4 regions of the Bacillus sp. UMB0893 genome follow, and region 1 is predicted to be linked to each of the others. Evidence: riboswitches for the same ligand, from Rfam matches in the RefSeq annotation. Region 1 holds a riboswitch; each other region holds the start of a gene.
The links. Region 1 has a riboswitch for S-adenosylmethionine ahead of CYJ36_RS14165 (methionine ABC transporter ATP-binding protein). Riboswitches for the same ligand answer to the same signal wherever they lie in the genome.
Positions count from the first base shown of each region.

Region 1 (4,629 bases):
CAACGGTGTTTGAGGAGAGGGTTGCGCAGTTAGAAGGTGGAATCGGCAGTTTGGCGGTTGCAAGCGGGATGGCTGCAATTACACTGGCTGTTTTAAATATTGCAGGAGCAGGGGATGAAATTGTCTCTGCATCAAGTCTGTATGGAGGTACTTATAACCTTTTCGAAACAACACTCCCTAGATATGGAATTCAAACGAAATTTGTTAATGCGGAAGATCCGGAGAATTTCCGTAATGCCATCACTCCTAAAACAAAAGCAATATTTGCAGAAACGATCGGAAATCCAAGTTTGCAGGTTCTTGATATAGAGGCTGTTGCGAAAATTGCCCATGAAGCAGGGATTCCATTGATTATTGATAATACATTTGCAACCCCTTATTTATGCAGGCCAATTGAACATGGAGCTGATATTGTCATCCATTCAGCAACGAAATGGCTGCTTGGAAATGGAACAACACTTGGCGGCATTATTGTAGATGGAGGGAAATTTGATTGGAATAGTAAGAAGTTTCCCGGCTTCATTTCACCAGATCCAAGCTACCACAATCTCGTTTATGCAGAGGCATTGCCAGAGGCTGCGTTTATCGTAAAGGCACGTGTTCAATTACTTCGTGATTTAGGTCCGGCAATCAGCCCTTTTAATGCTTTTCAATTTAATCTTGGCCTTGAAACCCTTCATGTAAGAATGAAGGAGCATATTTTTAATACAAGAAAGATCGTTCAATATTTAAAAGAACATCCTGCAGTTAAATGGGTTCTTTATCCTGAAGATGAGCAGCATCCTGATAAAGCACGTGCAGTTAAATACTTAGCTAAAGGAGCAGGGGCAGTTGTAGTTTTTGGGATTGAGGGTGGCCGTGCAGCGGGAGCTAAAGTCATTAATTCGGTCAACCTTTGGTCTCATGTGGCAAATGTTGGTGATGCGAAAAGCTTAATCATTCACCCGGCAAGTACGACTCATCAGCAGCTAAGCGAAGAAGGGCTGCAAAAATCGGGAGTTTCAGAGGATTTGATTCGTTTATCTGTTGGAATTGAGCATATCGATGACCTCAAAGAAGATCTTGATCAGGCAATTTTCAAGGCAACGGGAATGAAATCATTTAATAAATCATCCGTCTACTCTCAATGATAAAACAGCTTATTGATGTTAGGAATGACTTAAGAAAAGATAATAAGGTTATCCACATCCAGCTACAGTGTCCGGCTCATTGTGAAAAAGCCGCATTCCTTTGAATTTTCTATTTTTTCAGCAGGCTGATCAAGTCGCCTGCGCTTTTGTTCTTGACACTGGCTTTTGACACATGATAAAATCACTCTCGTACTACAAACTCACTAAATTTAATGAATATTAACTAAATATATTGTTTGACTCTTATCCAGAGAGGTGGAGGGAAGTGCCCTGCGAAGCCCGGCAACCGTCAATTTTATTGAAAAGGTGCCAATTCACTCAAAGCTTATAACAGCTTTGAAAGATGAGAGAAAGGTTCTTCTATAGATATGCCTTTCTGCTCATTTTTGCAGAAAGGCTTTTTTAGTTTAATAACATGAACCTCTTAAGTTTCGTACAAAATGATAGTGAGTGCAATTTGGGAAGAGGTGAAGGAATGATTACATTAAAGGATGTCCGGAAGGTATTTCAATCAAAAAATGGAAATGTAACAGCTGTTGATTCGGTTGCCTTAGATATAAAACAAGGTGAAATTTTTGGAATTATCGGTTATAGCGGAGCAGGAAAAAGCTCCCTTATCCGACTGCTGAACGGTCTTGAAAAACCTTCTGCTGGATCCATTCAGGTGGCAGGGCGGCAGATCGATAAAATCAGCGGTGCCGAGCTGAGAAAAGCAAGACATGAAATAAGCATGATATTTCAGCATTTTAATCTGTTATGGTCTAGAACGGTGCGGGAAAACATTTCGTTTCCATTGGAGATTGCAGGTGTCAAAAAAGAACAGAGACAAAAACGCGTAGATGAACTTATTAAGCTTGTCGGGCTCGAGGGAAGAGAAGATGCTTATCCATCTCAGCTGAGTGGAGGACAAAAGCAGCGTGTTGGGATTGCGAGGGCACTTGCAAATAACCCTAAAGTGCTGCTTTGCGATGAGGCGACATCTGCATTAGATCCTCAAACAACAGATTCAATTCTTGACCTGCTTGTTGATATTAATGAAAGACTTGGTTTAACAATCGTTTTAATTACACATGAAATGCATGTTATCCGTAAAATCTGCCATCGTGTTGCCGTCATGGAAAACGGCAAAATCGTGGAACAGGGTGAAGTGCTGGATGTATTCAGAAGACCGCAGCAGCCGATTACGAAACGCTTCGTTAAGCAAATAACAGAACCTGATGATACACAAGAAACGATGGAGCTCATTCTTGAAAAATATACAAAAGGTCCAGTCATTCAATTAACGTTTGTAGGTGATTCAACAGAGAGCCCGCTGATTACGAATCTCATTCGTCAGCACAGCATTGAAGTCAATATTCTGCAGGGTAAAATCTCGCAAACTCAAAGCGGATCATATGGAACATTGTTAATTCATATGGATGGCGAAATTGAAGAATTAAATAAAGCAATGGCTTTTATTCGCAGTCAGGAAGTTGAAGTGGAGGTGATTGCGAATGTTTGAAAATGTTAGATGGGAAAATGTATGGGAAGCTACAAGTGAAACGTTATTCATGACTGGCTTTTCAGTAGCAGCTACCTTTATCTTGGGAATATTACTTGGACTCTTATTATTCTTAACATCAAAAGGCGGAATTTGGGAAAACAAAGCAATAAATGTTGTGATCGCCGCTTTTGTAAATATTTTTCGCTCGATTCCATTTATCTTGCTGATTATCCTGCTTATTCCGTTTACAAAAGCAATTCTTGATACATTCCTTGGAGCGAAGGCTGCTTTGCCGGCATTAATAATAGGCGCTGCGCCATTTTACGGCCGGATGGTCGAAATTGCACTCCGTGAAATCGATAAAGGTGTCATTGAGGCTGCAAGATCAATGGGAGCAAAAACTTCGACGATTATCTGGAAAGTTCTTATACCTGAATCCTTGCCGGCTCTCATTTCCGGAATTACAGTTACTGCCATTGCACTCGTTGGATATACAGCCATGGCAGGGGTAGTAGGAGCAGGCGGCCTAGGCAACCTTGCATTTCTCGAAGGATTCCAAAGAAATAATAATGCAGTTACCATGATTGCAACAATCTTAATCTTAGTCATCGTATTTATCATCCAATTTATTGGAGATTTTATAACATCAAAAATGGATAAACGATAGGGAGGATTTATTATGAAAAAGTTATTATTAAGTGCTGTATTTGCAACATCTGCTTTCGCTCTTGCCGCTTGCGGTTCAGGAGGAGGAAATGGAGAAGGTGAAGAAACAAAAACGCTGAAAATTGGTGCTTCAAACGTTCCTCACGCAGAAATTTTAGAAGAAGCACAGCCATTGCTTGAAGAAAAAGGCATCGAATTGGATATCGTACCTTTCCAAGACTACATCTTACCTAATAAATCATTGGCAAGCAAAGAAATTGATGCAAACTATTTTCAGCATATTCCTTATTTAGAGTCTCAAATGGCTGAAAACAAAGACTATGATTTTGTTAATGCCGGCGGAATTCATATCGAACCAATCGGTGTTTACTCTAAAAAACATAAGTCACTGGATGATATTCCTGAAGGCGGCACAATTATCATGAGTAATTCTGTAGCTGACCATGGCCGTATGCTTTCATTGCTTGAAAGCGAAGGTTTAATCACAATTAAAGAAGGCGTAGATAAAACAACTGCAACTGTAGATGATATTGATGAAAACAAAAAAAATCTTAAGTTTAAAGCTGATGTAGAAGCGAGTATCCTTCCTCAGGCATATAACAACGATGAAGGCGATGCTGTCTTAATCAATACAAACTATGCAATCGGTGCCGGATTAAATCCGCAAAAGGATGCAATTGCACTTGAAGGATCAGAATCACCTTATGTAAACATCATAACCGTCCGCAAAGGTGACGAAAACAAAGAAGAAATCAAAGCGTTAGTAGAGGTTCTTCATTCAAAAGAAATTCAATCATTTATTGAAGAGAAATATGAAGGGGCAGTCGTGCCTGTTGATGGAGAATAAGAACCAAGAGAGCATCCTTTAAAGGATGCTCTTGTTTTATATGAAAAACTCTTCTATATAATATAGAAGAAATTAGGAATAAACTGCGATTCGAAGGATCTTTTACGCATACATCTCCATTCTTTTTTGCATACTAACGATGATTAATATTAGGAATGGAGCTGAAAAGATGCAGCAATTTGAAGCCGGAAATTCTAGTGAAGCAGCATTGCATAATTACAAAGAGGGTCTCGGTATATTTACGGAAAAAATGCCTGAGCTTGCAAGTCTCTATAATGATTTTACTCAAGAATGCTTTAAAGAAGGAACGCTCTCGCAAAAAGAAAAACAATTAATTGCTCTTGGCATCAGCATTTATTCGCAAGATGAATATTGCATCATTTACCATACAAAAGGATGTCTGGATCAAGGAGCAAGTGAACAAGAAATTCTGGAAACAGTTGGAGTGACAGCTGCATTCGGCGGGGGAGCGGCTATGAGCCAATCCGTCACATTAGTTCAAG
Region 1 covers NZ_PKLB01000006.1:109,011-113,639, reverse strand. The annotation lists gene CYJ36_RS14170 (O-acetylhomoserine aminocarboxypropyltransferase/cysteine synthase family protein) at 1-1,130, shown strand, start outside; SAM riboswitch class I at 1,371-1,480, shown strand; gene CYJ36_RS14165 (methionine ABC transporter ATP-binding protein) at 1,606-2,631, shown strand; gene CYJ36_RS14160 (methionine ABC transporter permease) at 2,624-3,280, shown strand; gene CYJ36_RS14155 (MetQ/NlpA family ABC transporter substrate-binding protein) at 3,293-4,126, shown strand; gene CYJ36_RS14150 (carboxymuconolactone decarboxylase family protein) at 4,296-4,629, shown strand, end outside.

Region 2 (4,629 bases), on a different contig from region 1:
AAGTTTTTCAATAGCTGTTAAGTAATGAATTAGAGTCTAGCGGATCATGCCAGGCTCTTTTTGCTGCACTCGGCTTGGAATGCAGCTGACCAATATCCCGCGAGATGCAGGAGAAGATCTTGGACGAGATCGTATCTATTTGCCGATGGATGTTATGTCACGTTATCACTATCATGAGCGAGACTTAAAGCAGAGGCAAGTAACTTCAGAGTTTATTCGAGTATGGGAACATCTTGCTGCAGAAGCCGAAGGGAACTATGACAAAGCGATGAAAACAATAAATGAATACCCGCTTCATGCACGTGCTCCAGTAAAAGCAGCAGGCCACATTTACCGTGCGGTTTTCAGGAGAGATCAGCCAAAGAAGGGAATCTTATTTTTTTGAAGAAATATTTAAGTGGTGAGAAGCTACTAAAATCTTTTATCAGAGGTAAAAAATTATGAAAGTACAGCTAAAACTTGTTACCAGAGAAAATTGGGAGAAGGCTTTAAATCTAAAAGTAAAAGAAAATCAAAGTAATTTTGTTCCAACAGTTGCCGTGTCTCTTGCTAAGGTTTACATAAAACCAGACGGTGAAAATGTAGAATATCTTCCATTTGCTATATATGACCAGGAACAAATAGTTGGTTTCGTCATGCATGCTTATGAAGAAAAGACCAGTAACATGTTTTGGATAAATGGATTTATTATTGATGAAAAGCATCAAGGAAAAGGATATGGCAAGGCTGCACTTGCAGAGATTGTGAAGTGGATAAACAATAGATTTACTCAATGCAAAGAAATTCGTTTAACGGTTTATAAAGATAATCATAACGCAAAGGAATTATATAAGAGCTTTGGTTTTGTAGAAACTGGGGATTCTTATGGTGGGGAGGAGGTATTTTGCCTTTTTTTATGAACGATCATGTTTCTTGCTCAACAGGTGGCTTTTTCCATAAAGAAAAATGCTTTAAGGAAATAGCTGGATTTGTGGTTTATAATTGAAATTATGACGATTAAGAGTAGGTTGATAAATTGGATTACTTCACAGATAGAGTATTATTTATCTCAGTGTTCATTTTAATAATCCATTGTATTGAAACATTAGCATATGCTGTAAGACTTTCTGGAGCAAGAGTGAAAATGATAGCTTCTGCCCTTTCATTGTTCAATTTGATGGTGATCGTTTCAAGAATGGCAAATATGATGCAGCAGCCGTTTACAGGAAGTCTTGTTGATTTAGCACCGCAGGAAAATACTCTTCTTTATGTGGAAAATCAATATAGAGTCCTAATTGCTTCATCGACAGCAGGAACCTTTCTCGGTATTCTATTTCTGCCAACTTTCATAGCCTTGTTTTCCAGAGCAATCATTCACTTATCTGAGGCTAGAGGTTCTATCCCGTTATTAGTAAAAAAAGGATTATCTTTTGAATATATTAAAAGAGGAATAAAGCATATTCATGTACCAAAAATGAGTTATTTTATGGCAATTAATCTTAAGAATATTCCAGTGAAGCTCTTCATTCTTAATATGATAATCACTTCTATTTATACAATAGGGGTTTTATCAGCTTTATATGCAGCTTTATTAGTGCCTGACCGATCATCAACGGCAATAATGGCATCTGGACTAATTAATGGAATAGCAACCATCCTTCTTGTCATTTTAATAGATCCCAAGATTTCAGTATTAGCTGATGATGTGGTAAATAATAAAGGGAGTTACTCGAGACTAAAAGGCATTTCATTAATGATGGTTACGTCTAGACTATTAGGGACGGTTCTTGCACAGCTTTTATTTATTCCAGGAGCGAATTATGTGGCTTGGCTAACCAAATTTATTGTTTAGGGTTGGTTGTATGGCAGGATGGATTAGGTGGTGTACTGTAGTGGGGGTGTTTTTTGAAAAAAGGGAAAGTCCAAGCACAAAACCATTTATCACGATCAGATATTTGATCCTGATCCTAATGGTCTTCATTCTAATAATAGGACTAACTAAGGGGTTCAATTTTTACTATTTGAAATTTTTATTTCTTGCATCAGGAATAGGTTCAATACTAGATGGAATTGAAAGTGTCATCAAAAGGGAAAATAAGAGGCGGATTTTATTAGATTTTGCTCTTGGATTTATATGGCTATTAACATTTTTATTATTTCTTGGCTACAATTCGTTCATTTTCAGCGGGTTGCGTTTCTTCAATCAAAACCCGATTAATCCGCTTGAAATAGTAGTTGACAAAAACACAGGTTAGAAGATAAGATTGTTTTATTCTAAATTTAATAGTTTGCTTATCAAGAGTGACTGAGGGAACAGGCCCTGTGAAGTCCGGCAACCTCCTTTAATGGAACGGTGCTAAATCCTGCAGAATGACAATGAATTCATTCTGGAAGATAAGTCGTGATACATACGATTCCTCTTTCTGAATGAAAGAGGAATTTTTTGTGTTCACAGGAAAAATGGAGGAGAAACAGACATGAAAAAGACACTTTTAGCACTTATCGTACTTGCAATCGGAGTATTATCTGCTTGTGGTGCAGCAGAAACTTCCGGGGAGAAGAAGAGCATCAAAATTGGATCCTCAGCTGGTCCGTACACAGACATGGTTGAACTTGCAATTAAGCCGGGCCTTGAAAAAAAGGGATACGACGTTGAAGTGGTGCAATTCAATGATTATATTCAGCCAAATCAGGCTTTAGGAAATGGTGAACTTGATGCCAACCTTTTTCAGCATAAGATCTACATGGAAACGTTTGCGAAACAAAGTAAACTTGATTTATCTGAGGTCATTACCGTCCCTACTGCTCCAATGGGAATCTATTCAGACAAGGTGAAATCACTTGAGGAAGTGAAAGAAGGGGCAATTGTAGCAATTCCTAATGATCCAACAAACGCAGCCCGTGCACTTCAGATCTTGAAGGGTGCCGGATTAATAAAGCTGAATGAGAATGTAAAGGCCATTCAAGTGTCGGAAAAAGATGTAACAGATAATCCGCAAAATTTAAAATTTGTTCCAGTTGAAGCTGCTCAATTACCAAGAGCGGTGGAAGATACGGATTTATCTGCAGTGCCGGGGAACTTCGCCTTAGCTGCCAAAATGAATCTGGCGGATGCCGTCAAACTTGAAGATATGAACGATGTGCACCGCAACCGCGTGGTGATGAATACGAAAGATGTTAATTCAGAGCTTGCCAAAGATATTAAAGAGGTTGTCGAATCAGAAGAATTTGAGAAAACAATCGATGAAAAATTCAAAGGATTTGGAAAGCCTGAATGGATGGAGAATCAGAAATAGGAAGTAACTCTAGAAAACGCTTGGGTGATTTCAAGCGTTTTCTTATGCTGTAAAGGTCTCTTATTGGCACAATCGAATGATTCTCGTGTTCATCTTGAATCAAGCCATGTTTATTCTTTTAGCGCTTATTAGCAAGCTTTGGCTTCCAGTCATTACGACAGCAGCCTTAACGGCTTTTGGTTTTTTTCCTCGATTATATGGAACCTCCTATGAATTCACAAGAATCCATGTGCTTGCACAGCAAAAAGCACTGCAGGTGAATTCCGCAGTGCTTTTTCTAAATATGGTAATATGGGCAGGCTATCTTGGAAACTGCCGGAAAAAATATCGTACATAATTTCCAATGATTAGATCAAACCCGGGATTATCCGTTGGGAGCCAAGAGTTTTTACCCTATTATGCTGTTGTTGTTGTTTTCTTGCCTGAGGTTTCCTCATTTAGGTGAGCAAATGATTCAGGATATCCATAGCTGCCGTGTTCACTCATATCAAGGCCCATCATTTCCTCTTCTTCCGTTACGCGGATGCTGCCCATCACTTGCTTCATGATCTTTAAAATAATGTAGGAAACGATGAATGCATAGGCTGCGCTGGAAACTATGCCAAGTGTCTGAACACTGAGCTGAGTGAAGCCGCCGCCGTAGAATAATCCCGCCAATCCGCCATTTCTCTCAGCTAACTCTGGGGTTGCAAAGAATCCTGTTGATAAAGTTCCCCAAATTCCTGCTGCTCCATGAACAGATAATGCAAAAATAGGATCATCAATTTTTAATTTATCAAAAAGCTTCATGCTGAAATAGACAAGGACTCCGCCAATGATGCCGATGACAACCGCTGCCCAAGGAGCAACAAATGCACAGGAAGCTGTAATCGCGACAAGTCCGGCAAGCGCACCATTTAAGGTTGTAGGAATATCTGCTTTTCCGGTCATCATTCTAACAATGATCATCGCCGCTACAGCCCCTGCAGCTGCAGCAAGCTGAGTATTCAAAGCTACATATCCGAAGAAACCGTCTCCAACTCCGAATGTGCTCCCTGCATTAAATCCGAACCATCCTACCCAAAGGATTAAGACACCCAGCGCAGTATATACTTGATTATGTCCCGATAACTGATTCATCGTTCCGTTTTTTCCATATTTTCCGAGTCTTGGTTTTAAAATGATTGTAGCTGCCAAAGCCGCCATTGCCCCTGTCAAATGAACAACAGTAGATCCGGCAAAATCCTGTTTGCCGAAATCTTTCAGCCAGCCGCTCCCCCAAATCCAGTGTGCGACTACTGGGTAGACAAGTGCGGAGAATAACACTGCGAAAATAACGTAGGCAGATAATTTAGCCCGTTCAGCAAAGCCGCCA
Region 2 covers NZ_PKLB01000001.1:8,072-12,700, forward strand. The annotation lists gene CYJ36_RS00040 (hypothetical protein) at 1-25, shown strand, start outside; gene CYJ36_RS00045 (phytoene/squalene synthase family protein) at 47-385, shown strand; gene CYJ36_RS00050 (GNAT family N-acetyltransferase) at 441-899, shown strand; gene CYJ36_RS00055 (lipid II flippase Amj family protein) at 1,016-1,831, shown strand; gene CYJ36_RS23340 (hypothetical protein) at 2,001-2,234, shown strand; SAM riboswitch class I at 2,269-2,380, shown strand; gene CYJ36_RS00065 (MetQ/NlpA family ABC transporter substrate-binding protein) at 2,457-3,275, shown strand; gene CYJ36_RS00070 (hypothetical protein) at 3,352-3,612, shown strand; gene CYJ36_RS00075 (ammonium transporter) at 3,672-4,629, opposite strand, start outside.
Region 2: another riboswitch for S-adenosylmethionine. It lies ahead of CYJ36_RS00065 (MetQ/NlpA family ABC transporter substrate-binding protein); the one in region 1 lies ahead of CYJ36_RS14165 (methionine ABC transporter ATP-binding protein).

Region 3 (4,629 bases), on a different contig from region 1:
GCAAATAAGTTTTTCATGATGATTTTATCCATGCCTGCAGCTGAAGCAAGAACTCCATTGCCTACGTAAGGTATATTCAGCAATTCAAGCATGCCTTGAACCGTTCCATCCTCTCCGTTAGGACCGTGCAGGAGCGGGAATACAACATCAATTTGATCTTGCTGAATTTCATTTTTTGATGGAAATAAATCCTGATTTAAGGCAACAGGCGAAACAATCGTACCTTCCTCTTTAAACTGAAGAGCTTTTACATTTTCTGCTGGCCCCTGCAGCTGCTGGCCGCGGACCCATTCGCCTTTTTCCGAAATGTAAATTGGATGTATGTCAAATTTGTTTGTATCTAATGCTTTTATTACAGCAAGTGCGGTTTGCAATGAAACCTGATGCTCTGCTGACTTGCCGCCGTATAAAAGTCCGACTTTAATTTTCATATGGATATCCCCCTAAAGAAAGTTCATCTCTTCTATATTATCATTTTCAAATCAAATTGTTATAGCCCATCAAGGAATTCTTTATAACATTCGAACGACACGCCTTTTTTCGTCCGCTTTTAACCACCTCATTTTGAGCTTTTTGAGCTATATCACTGATCCTGCCGACTGTTTATGTTTAGTTACCTCATTTTGAGCTTTAACCTGTTTTGGGGCTCCATTCCGATTCTTTGGTTACCTCATTTTGAGTTTTATCCTGTTTCGGGGCTCCATTCCTACTCTTTGGTTACCTCAATCCGGCTTTCAATCTGTTTCGGGACTCCTTACCGGCTCTTTGGTTATCTATTGCAGATCTTAAGCTATTTGAATTGAAGATCTGCTAAACCACATTTCTCCCTTTCCATTCAACGTAGCATCTGACCATAGCACTTAATACCTTTATTTGGACTTGAATAAGCATTTCATGAATGCAAAATTCCCTTTTTGTATTAAAATAAAGGCAAGGAGGCATGATCATGAAGCAAATTACATCGCAAGAACAGTTTCAAAACTTAATTACCCAAGATCAAGAGGTGCTAATCAAATTTTTCGCAGACTGGTGCCCTGACTGTACGAGAATGAATATGTTTATTGATGAAATCATTGAGACTTATTCTAAATATGAATGGTATGAAATCAATAAAGATGAATTCCCAGAGATTGCAGAAACAAACCAAGTAATGGGTATTCCTAGTATCCTGATTTTCAAAAATGGAGAAAAGCTGGGACACCTTCACAGTGCAAATGCAAAAACGCCGGAGCAAGTGACAGAGTTCCTTCAAGAGAAGCTCGCTTAATGTTTTTAGAATTGACAGATTAAACAAATTTCTTTATGATACAACTAATTTCATATGTTTTCTTATCAAGAGAGGTGGAGGGACATGGCCCTTTGAAGCCTCGGCAACGGATCTTTTTTAAAGAAACCGTGCCAATTCCAGCAAACGTTATGTTTGGCAGATGAGATGGATGGAAACTGCAGATTCTGCCTCTCTTCTTAACGAAGGGAGGCTTTTTTTGTAGCTCTTTTCTTAGATAATGATGCAATGAAAAACATTAACTTTCGAAAAGCAGCAAAAGAATGAAAACAATTTCTATTGAAAAGACAGGGAGTGTTCATGGATGAAATACGGTTTTTGGCTGCCGATTTTCGGGGGATGGCTTAGAAATGTAGAAGATGAGAAAATGCCTCCAACATTTGCTTATGCACAAGAGGTTATCCAAAAGGCTGAAAAATGGGGGTATGATACAACCTTGATTGCTGAGTTATACTTAAATGATATTAAAGGGCCTGAGCATGATTCACTTGAAGCTTGGACAACGGCAGCTGCGCTTGCAGCCGTTACAGAGAAAATTGAAATCATGACGGCTGTACGGCCAGGCTTCCACAATCCGGCGGTAACCGCTAAGATGGCAGCTAACATTGATCAAATCAGCAAGGGAAGGTTTACCTTAAATGTTGTATCAGCTTGGTGGGAAGAGGAGGCGCGCCAATATGGCGGGATTTTCACAGAACATGATGCAAGATATGACCGCACAGAAGAATTTATTGAGGTATTAAAAGGGCTCTGGGAAAAAGAAACGTTTACCTATCAAGGCAGCTTTTATCAGCTAAGCAATACACACCTTCATCCCAAGCCTGTTCAAAAGCCAAATCCAATTCTTTACGCAGGCGGTGAAAGCCCGCGCGGAAAAGAAACCATTGCAAAGCATTGTGATGCCTATGTCATGCATGGCGGAACCGCCTACGAGATTACTAGAAAAGTTGACGATATGAAAAAGTTAAGAGCTTCTTTTCAAGCAAAACCGTTTCAGTCCTTTGGAATGGCTGCTTATATTGTCTGCAGGGAAACGGAAGCAGAAGTTCAGCAGGAGCTTGAGAGAATCACTCATCTCAAGGAATCATCGGCTTATTCAGGATATAAGGATTTCACAACAAAATCTCAGCTTGAACAAAAGCTCGAACTCTATGATTATTCTGTGTCCAATCGCGGACTTCGCCCAAATCTAATTGGAACTCCTGAACAAATTGCAGATAAGATTCTTCAGTACGAAGAGGCTGGCCTTGACTTGCTGCTGCTTCAATTTTCACCTCAACTTGAAGAAATGGAACGTTTTTCAAAGCAGGTTATGCCTTTGGTTGAAGAAAAGAGAAAAGACATCGTAAAAGAAAGCACACACTCTTAAATGAGTGTGTGCTTTACAATTTTCTTGCTTCATATGTAATTGTTTGCCCTGCATGATCAGGAGCCTTTCCATATGTATAATCAGCAGATATCACGATATCCGTAAATCCAAGCCGTTCTAAAATCAGTTTGAATTCACGTACCCCGTACCATCTCATTGCTAATCGCTGCAGTTCTGTGTCAATCAGTTTTCCATTCTGCCACTTTTCATATTTCAAAAAGCTGACGGAATACTGATCAATGAAGTTTACTTCAACTCTCTTTGATTCCATAGTAATGATGTTTTGCTCTGGGGTCTGCCAAGACTTTGTAATGACCTCATTCAGCTCTGTGTCATGCTGTAAGTAAAGATCAAGAATCAGGCGTCCATCAGGTGCCAGATGCTCATGAAATTTCTTCAGTGCAAGGATTGATGATTTCCGGTCTTCAATCAGCAAAAAAGTTCCTGCTGGAATAATGATTGCCTCGTATGAACGCGGCAGTTTCAGCTCACACATGCTCATTTCAAGGAGAACCGGTGAAAGCCCTCTTTCCTCACAGCGCCTTTTGCAAGATTCCAGCATAACGGGAGAAGTATCGATTCCCTCTATTCTCAGACCGTCTTCAAGCAAAGGAATATACATACGTCCCGATCCTGTTCCCGGCTCTAAAATCCGGCCTTTAATCCCTGATAGACGTTCACGATAATATTCAACATCGCCAAAAGAATGGCCGACTGGTTTGTCTAAATCGTACACTTCAGCTGCCAGATGACTATAAGAGCTGAACATAGTTTCACCCTCCCTAGTATGATGCATGTTATTATTAATAGCCTTTTTAGGTTTCCTCATACATTCGGAATGCATTAATCAAACGTTTGTTTAAATTTTGCGGGACCGATGGCTATTGCGTTTCACAATGTAATAGCCGATTCCCGCTAGAACCATGATGATAACCATTGGAATAATGTAAGGCTCAGCAACATGCTTTATTTCCGTCCAATTTGTGCCAAGCTGTATTCCAAGATATAAAAAGAAAATGGTCCAAGGAATCATGGCAGCAGCTGTATAAACCGAAAATTGCCATAATGGCATCTTTGCAATTCCGGCTGGAATCGAAATGGCATGCCGTACTATGGGTATAAATCTGGCTGTGAAAATAACACCAGCGCCATATTTTTGAAACCAATTCTCTGAAAGATCCAGGTGATGCTTATTAATAAATAGATATTTTCCGAATTTCTCAAGGAACGGTCTTCCGCCGTAATACCCCATCCAATACAGAAATAACTGGGCAAACGTCCCTCCTATAACCCCGGCGATCACTGCTCCAGCAAACTCGATTTGCCCAAGTGATATTAAATAGCCTCCATACCCTAACACAATCTCGCTCGGAATAATCTCAATCATTAATCCTAATGCAATTCCGTAATAGCCTAAATCCGCCAGCACCTCTAAAAGTGAATAAATAAATTCCTTCATATATTCTCCTCTGATTCATCTGTTTTTTAAGTAAGCATCCGTTTATCTCATACATTTTTAGATATCGGGTGATTAAATTTTGAAATCGGTTCGGATCACACGGGCTTTTCGAAGCGTTTCAAAAACAATGACACATGCAGGGCCAGCGAATAATCCGATGAATCCAAGCAATTTAAAACCGATGAATAGGCTGATCAGCGCTGCTAAAGGCGTAATTCCCATACTGCTTGAGAAGATTTTTGGTTCAATCACTCTTCTGACAACAGTGATGACTAAGAAGAGAATCACTAACCCAAGCGATAAGGCCTGGTCATTTTGGAAAAATGCGTAGATTGCCCATGGGACAAGGAAAGATCCAGTTCCTAGAATCGGCAGAATATCCACTATGACAATCAAGAGGGATAAGACAGCCGTATAGGGAACACCAAGTATGGAAAGCCCTGCAAACGCCATGACAAAGGTAAGTGCACTTAAAAAAATCTGTGCTTTCACAAAGCCAATTCCCGCTTTATTTAA
Region 3 covers NZ_PKLB01000011.1:22,438-27,066, forward strand. The annotation lists gene CYJ36_RS21040 (D-alanine--D-alanine ligase) at 1-431, opposite strand, end outside; gene CYJ36_RS21045 (thioredoxin family protein) at 947-1,267, shown strand; SAM riboswitch class I at 1,327-1,434, shown strand; gene CYJ36_RS21050 (LLM class flavin-dependent oxidoreductase) at 1,590-2,654, shown strand; gene CYJ36_RS21055 (class I SAM-dependent methyltransferase) at 2,668-3,423, opposite strand; gene CYJ36_RS21060 (DedA family protein) at 3,514-4,113, opposite strand; gene ytvI (sporulation integral membrane protein YtvI) at 4,186-4,629, opposite strand, start outside.
Region 3: another riboswitch for S-adenosylmethionine. It lies ahead of CYJ36_RS21050 (LLM class flavin-dependent oxidoreductase); the one in region 1 lies ahead of CYJ36_RS14165 (methionine ABC transporter ATP-binding protein).

Region 4 (4,629 bases), on a different contig from region 1:
GGTACCTGGATTTTATCTTTATCTGGTTCCAGGGTACCATTCCGCTCTATTGGGTACCTGAATTTCGCTCTTTCCGATTTCTAGGGCACCATTCTCCTCTATTGGGTACCTGGATTTCGTCTTTATCTGGTTCCATGGTACCATTCCGCTCTATTTCTATTATGCACCTGGTTTTTGTTTTTCCGAGTTCCGGGCACAATTCGGCTGAGAATGCTAAGATGGTTGGCAAACCAAATATCTTTTCACCTCGTATTTTAGTACTTCACTGAAAGATTTTTGGAATCCTAGGACCTTGGGTTATCATTTTCATAAAAAAAAGACGAGAACTGCTTTCGCAGTGTCTCATCTTTTATACTATTATTGATTTAAAGCTTGCTCTTTAAGGGCTTCCGCTTTATCCGTTCTTTCCCATGGAAGGTCAAGATCGTTACGGCCAAAATGACCGTAAGCAGCTGTTTGTTTGTAGATCGGACGACGCAAGTTCAGCATGTTAATGATTCCTGCTGGACGAAGATCAAAGTTAGCGCGAACAACATCAACTAAAACATCTTCCTTCACTTGGCCAGTTCCAAATGTATCGATTGCGATCGATACTGGCTGAGCAACACCAATTGCATAAGCAAGCTGAACTTCACATTTATCAGCTAAACCTGCTGCAACGATGTTCTTAGCTACATAACGTGCTGCATATGCTGCAGAACGGTCAACTTTTGTAGGATCTTTTCCTGAGAATGCCCCTCCGCCGTGACGAGCGTATCCGCCGTACGTATCAACGATGATTTTACGGCCAGTTAAGCCTGCATCACCTTGTGGTCCGCCGATAACAAATCGGCCAGTCGGGTTGATGAAGTATTTTGTTTCTTCATCAATCAACTCTTTTGGTACAACTGGATTAATAACATACTCTTTCACATTACGCTGAATTTGCTCTAAAGAGATTTCAGGATGATGCTGAGTTGAAATAACAATTGTATCAATTCGAACCGGCTTGTCATTTTCATCATACTCAACTGTTACTTGCGTTTTACCGTCTGGACGAAGATACGGAAGAATCTCTTCTTTGCGTACTTCTGTTAAACGGCGGGAAAGCTTATGAGCAAGTGAAATAGGAAGCGGCATTAATTCTTTTGTCTCGTTATTAGCAAATCCGAACATCAATCCTTGGTCACCTGCACCAATTGCTTCAATCTGCTCATCTGTCATTTTTCCTTCGCGTGCTTCAAGCGCCTGGTCAACACCCATAGCGATATCTGCTGACTGCTCATCAATCGAAGTAAGTACTGCACATGTTTCTGCATCAAAACCATATTTTGCACGAGTGTAGCCAATCTCCTTAACCGTTTCACGAACGATTTTTGGAATGTCTACATAAGTAGAAGTTGTTATTTCCCCAGCAACTAGAACAAGACCTGTAGTAACCGATGTTTCACAAGCAACACGGGCATTTGCATCTTTTTCTAAGATTGCATCTAAAATCGAGTCAGAAATCTGGTCACAAATTTTATCAGGATGACCTTCAGTTACAGACTCTGAAGTAAACAGACGACGTTGTTTAGTCATTAAAGTTTTCCTCCTCAAAAGGTTAAAAGATACGGAACTCATTCCCTTTCATATTTTGGCCATTCGGCAAAATAATTCAGTTGGCATGTTTTAGGAGAATCCACGAGTACGTTCAGGCAAAAAATATTTATAGAAATAAAAAATCCTTTCCCGCGAGGAAAGGTTATTTACTAAAATCGTAGCCTTTCGCTCTTATCGATCAAGGGCTTTCGCCTTGCATCAGGTTAGCACCTTTGCTCGCAAAAATTCTGACTTACGAGAATTTTAATAAATAAAGCAGGTTGCTGGGTTTCATAGGGCCTGTCCCTCCACCAGCTCGGGATAAGAGAATCCGTTCAAGGTCATATAATATCGTATATTTCCTCAACCTGTCAACAAAAAATGACAAGGTTTTCGCATTCGATTTTTCTTTTCCCTTCTTGTATGTTTCCACCAAATGACGAATTAAAAACACTTCCTATTATATATGTATCATTTTCATCAGAAACATTTAGCTACTTGTTCCATTTCATCAATTTCTACATAGAATAAGTTAAATAGTATAGACTATTTATTTTAATGTGTTATACTAATTGAGAAGAGTTACTTAATTAATAAAATAAAGAATAGAAATATAGGTAAAGGATGGGTATGGGATGAATTCTATAGAAATAACGAATGAGCTAGATCTTTTAATCAAAGGGGAAAATGCATTTCATAACTTATCAGTCCCGTTTCTTGTTGAAAAAGTATTAGAACGCAATGAAGGAATCTTGACTTCAACGGGTGCTGTCCGTGCAACGACAGGTACTTACACAGGACGTTCACCTAAAGATAAGTTTATTGTAAAGGAAAAATCAACAGAAGACAAAATGGAGTGGGGTTCTGTAAATCAGCCTTTCTCAGAAGCTTCATTTGAAAAACTGTACTTAAAAGTCATTTCATACTTAAAAGAACGCAATGAGCTCTTTGTTTTCAAAGGATTTGCAGGTGCTGACACGAAGTATCGCCTTCCTATTCAAGTAGTAAATGAATTTGCCTGGCACAATCTTTTTGCTCAGCAGCTATTCATTCAGCCAGAAAGCCAAGATGAACTGATACAGCATTCAGATCCATTTACAATTGTTTCTGCACCAAACTTCAAGGCAGATCCTGCAATTGACGGTACAAATTCAGAGACATTTATTATTATATCATTTGAAAAAAGAACGATCTTAATCGGCGGAACTGAATATGCAGGAGAAATGAAAAAATCAATTTTCTCTGTCATGAACTACTTGCTTCCTGAAAGCGGAATTTTATCCATGCATTGTTCTGCAAATGTTGGCCAGGAAGGCGACGTAGCTCTCTTCTTCGGGCTGTCTGGTACAGGCAAAACAACTCTATCGGCTGATCCAAAACGCAAGTTAATTGGTGATGATGAGCACGGATGGTCTAATGCCGGTGTTTTTAATATCGAAGGAGGCTGTTATGCCAAGTGCATCAACCTGTCCCGCGAAAAAGAGCCGCAAATCTTTGATTCAATAAGATTCGGATCTGTACTTGAAAATGTCGTATTGGATGATGAAACAAGAGTGGCTGATTATGATGATACATTCTTTACTGAAAATACTAGAGCAGCTTATCCGCTTGAGGCAATGGATAATATTGTTCAGCCAAGTATTGCAGGCCATCCGCATACGATTGTCTTTTTGACAGCCGACGCTTTCGGAGTTCTGCCTCCAATCAGCAAATTGACAAAAGAACAGGCAATGTACCACTTCCTTAGCGGGTACACAAGCAAGCTTGCTGGTACAGAGCGCGGCATTACATCACCTCAGGCAACGTTCTCAACTTGCTTCGGATCGCCTTTCCTACCGCTTCCTGCTACAGTTTACGCAGAGATGCTGGGGCAGAAAATCGATGAGCATCAGGCGAATGTATTTTTAGTAAACACTGGCTGGACTGGCGGAGAATACGGTGTTGGCGAAAGAATGAAATTAAAATATACCCGTGCAATGGTTCAATCTGCACTTGAAGGTGAATTGGACAACGTTGAAACGGTAAAAGATGAAAATTTCGGCTTGCAAATCCCGCTCCATGTTCCAGGTGTTCCTGACGAAGTCCTGCAGCCAGTTAAAACATGGGACAGCGTCGAAGATTACAATGAAAAAGCGAAAGAACTGGCTGGGAAATTTAAACAAAATTTCAAAAAGTTCAATCATGTTTCAACAGAAATTGAAGTACTTGGCGGACCATCTATATAAGTCGTAAAAGCTGCTATGCCATTCATTTTGGCATAGCCTTTTTTTATATGGCTCTTTTCGTAAAGTTTGTTTGCTTTAAGAAAAAATGGTTAAAACCTTTAGTGGATTGTAGCGGAAGGCACTTGACTCCTGCGGGAAATAGAGGGGAATGGGAGACCCCGCAGGCATAGCCGAGGAGGCTCCCATCCCTTACTCAATGCGAAAAAAGCCTTTTTATAAAGACGTTTTTTGACTTATCAGGTGAAATGTTCTTTTCCACAGGGAGCACTGAGCTTCCGTTTTCCATGTTAAATATTTAAAAGAGCTCCCAGCATCACCGGAAACCCCTTAAATTAATTCGTAGATTTTAAAGCAATTAATTGATACGTTATGATCGTTTTGTCTTCAGCAAGCTCAAGTTTTTTGATAAGAGCTTGTCCGCTGACGTCTCCTTCTTTCGTTTTTCTAACTTCAATCGGGATCTCAAGCGGATAAATGCGAAAGCCGTCTTTAACGAGCTGAAAAAGGTTTTCTTCTAAACGTTTCTCTCGCCCTTTGGTCACGATCATCGTGTTCAATTCTAAAGGCATACCCATTTCAATCACTCCTTTTCATATATGGATAGTTTACCATATTTAGCTCAACTGTTCCCTGCATTTATTGCTTTTTCATCCAGGCAGTCAGCTCTTTGACTACGTTTCGGTTAACTGCTGGCGGAAAATAATGCGTGTATTCCTTGAAATACATTGTCTCCACTTTTTTCCCAAGATCACGAAGCCTCTGTTCAAGCAAGTATGCATGTTCAACCGATACATTCTGATCAAGGACTCCATGGATGATCAGGATAGGCGCTTTTAAGGTTTCT
Region 4 covers NZ_PKLB01000002.1:51,926-56,554, reverse strand. The annotation lists gene metK (methionine adenosyltransferase) at 358-1,560, opposite strand; SAM riboswitch class I at 1,750-1,888, opposite strand; gene pckA (phosphoenolpyruvate carboxykinase (ATP)) at 2,196-3,785, shown strand; gene CYJ36_RS05895 (DUF2584 domain-containing protein) at 4,118-4,360, opposite strand; gene CYJ36_RS05890 (alpha/beta hydrolase family protein) at 4,422-4,629, opposite strand, start outside.
Region 4: another riboswitch for S-adenosylmethionine. It lies ahead of metK (methionine adenosyltransferase); the one in region 1 lies ahead of CYJ36_RS14165 (methionine ABC transporter ATP-binding protein).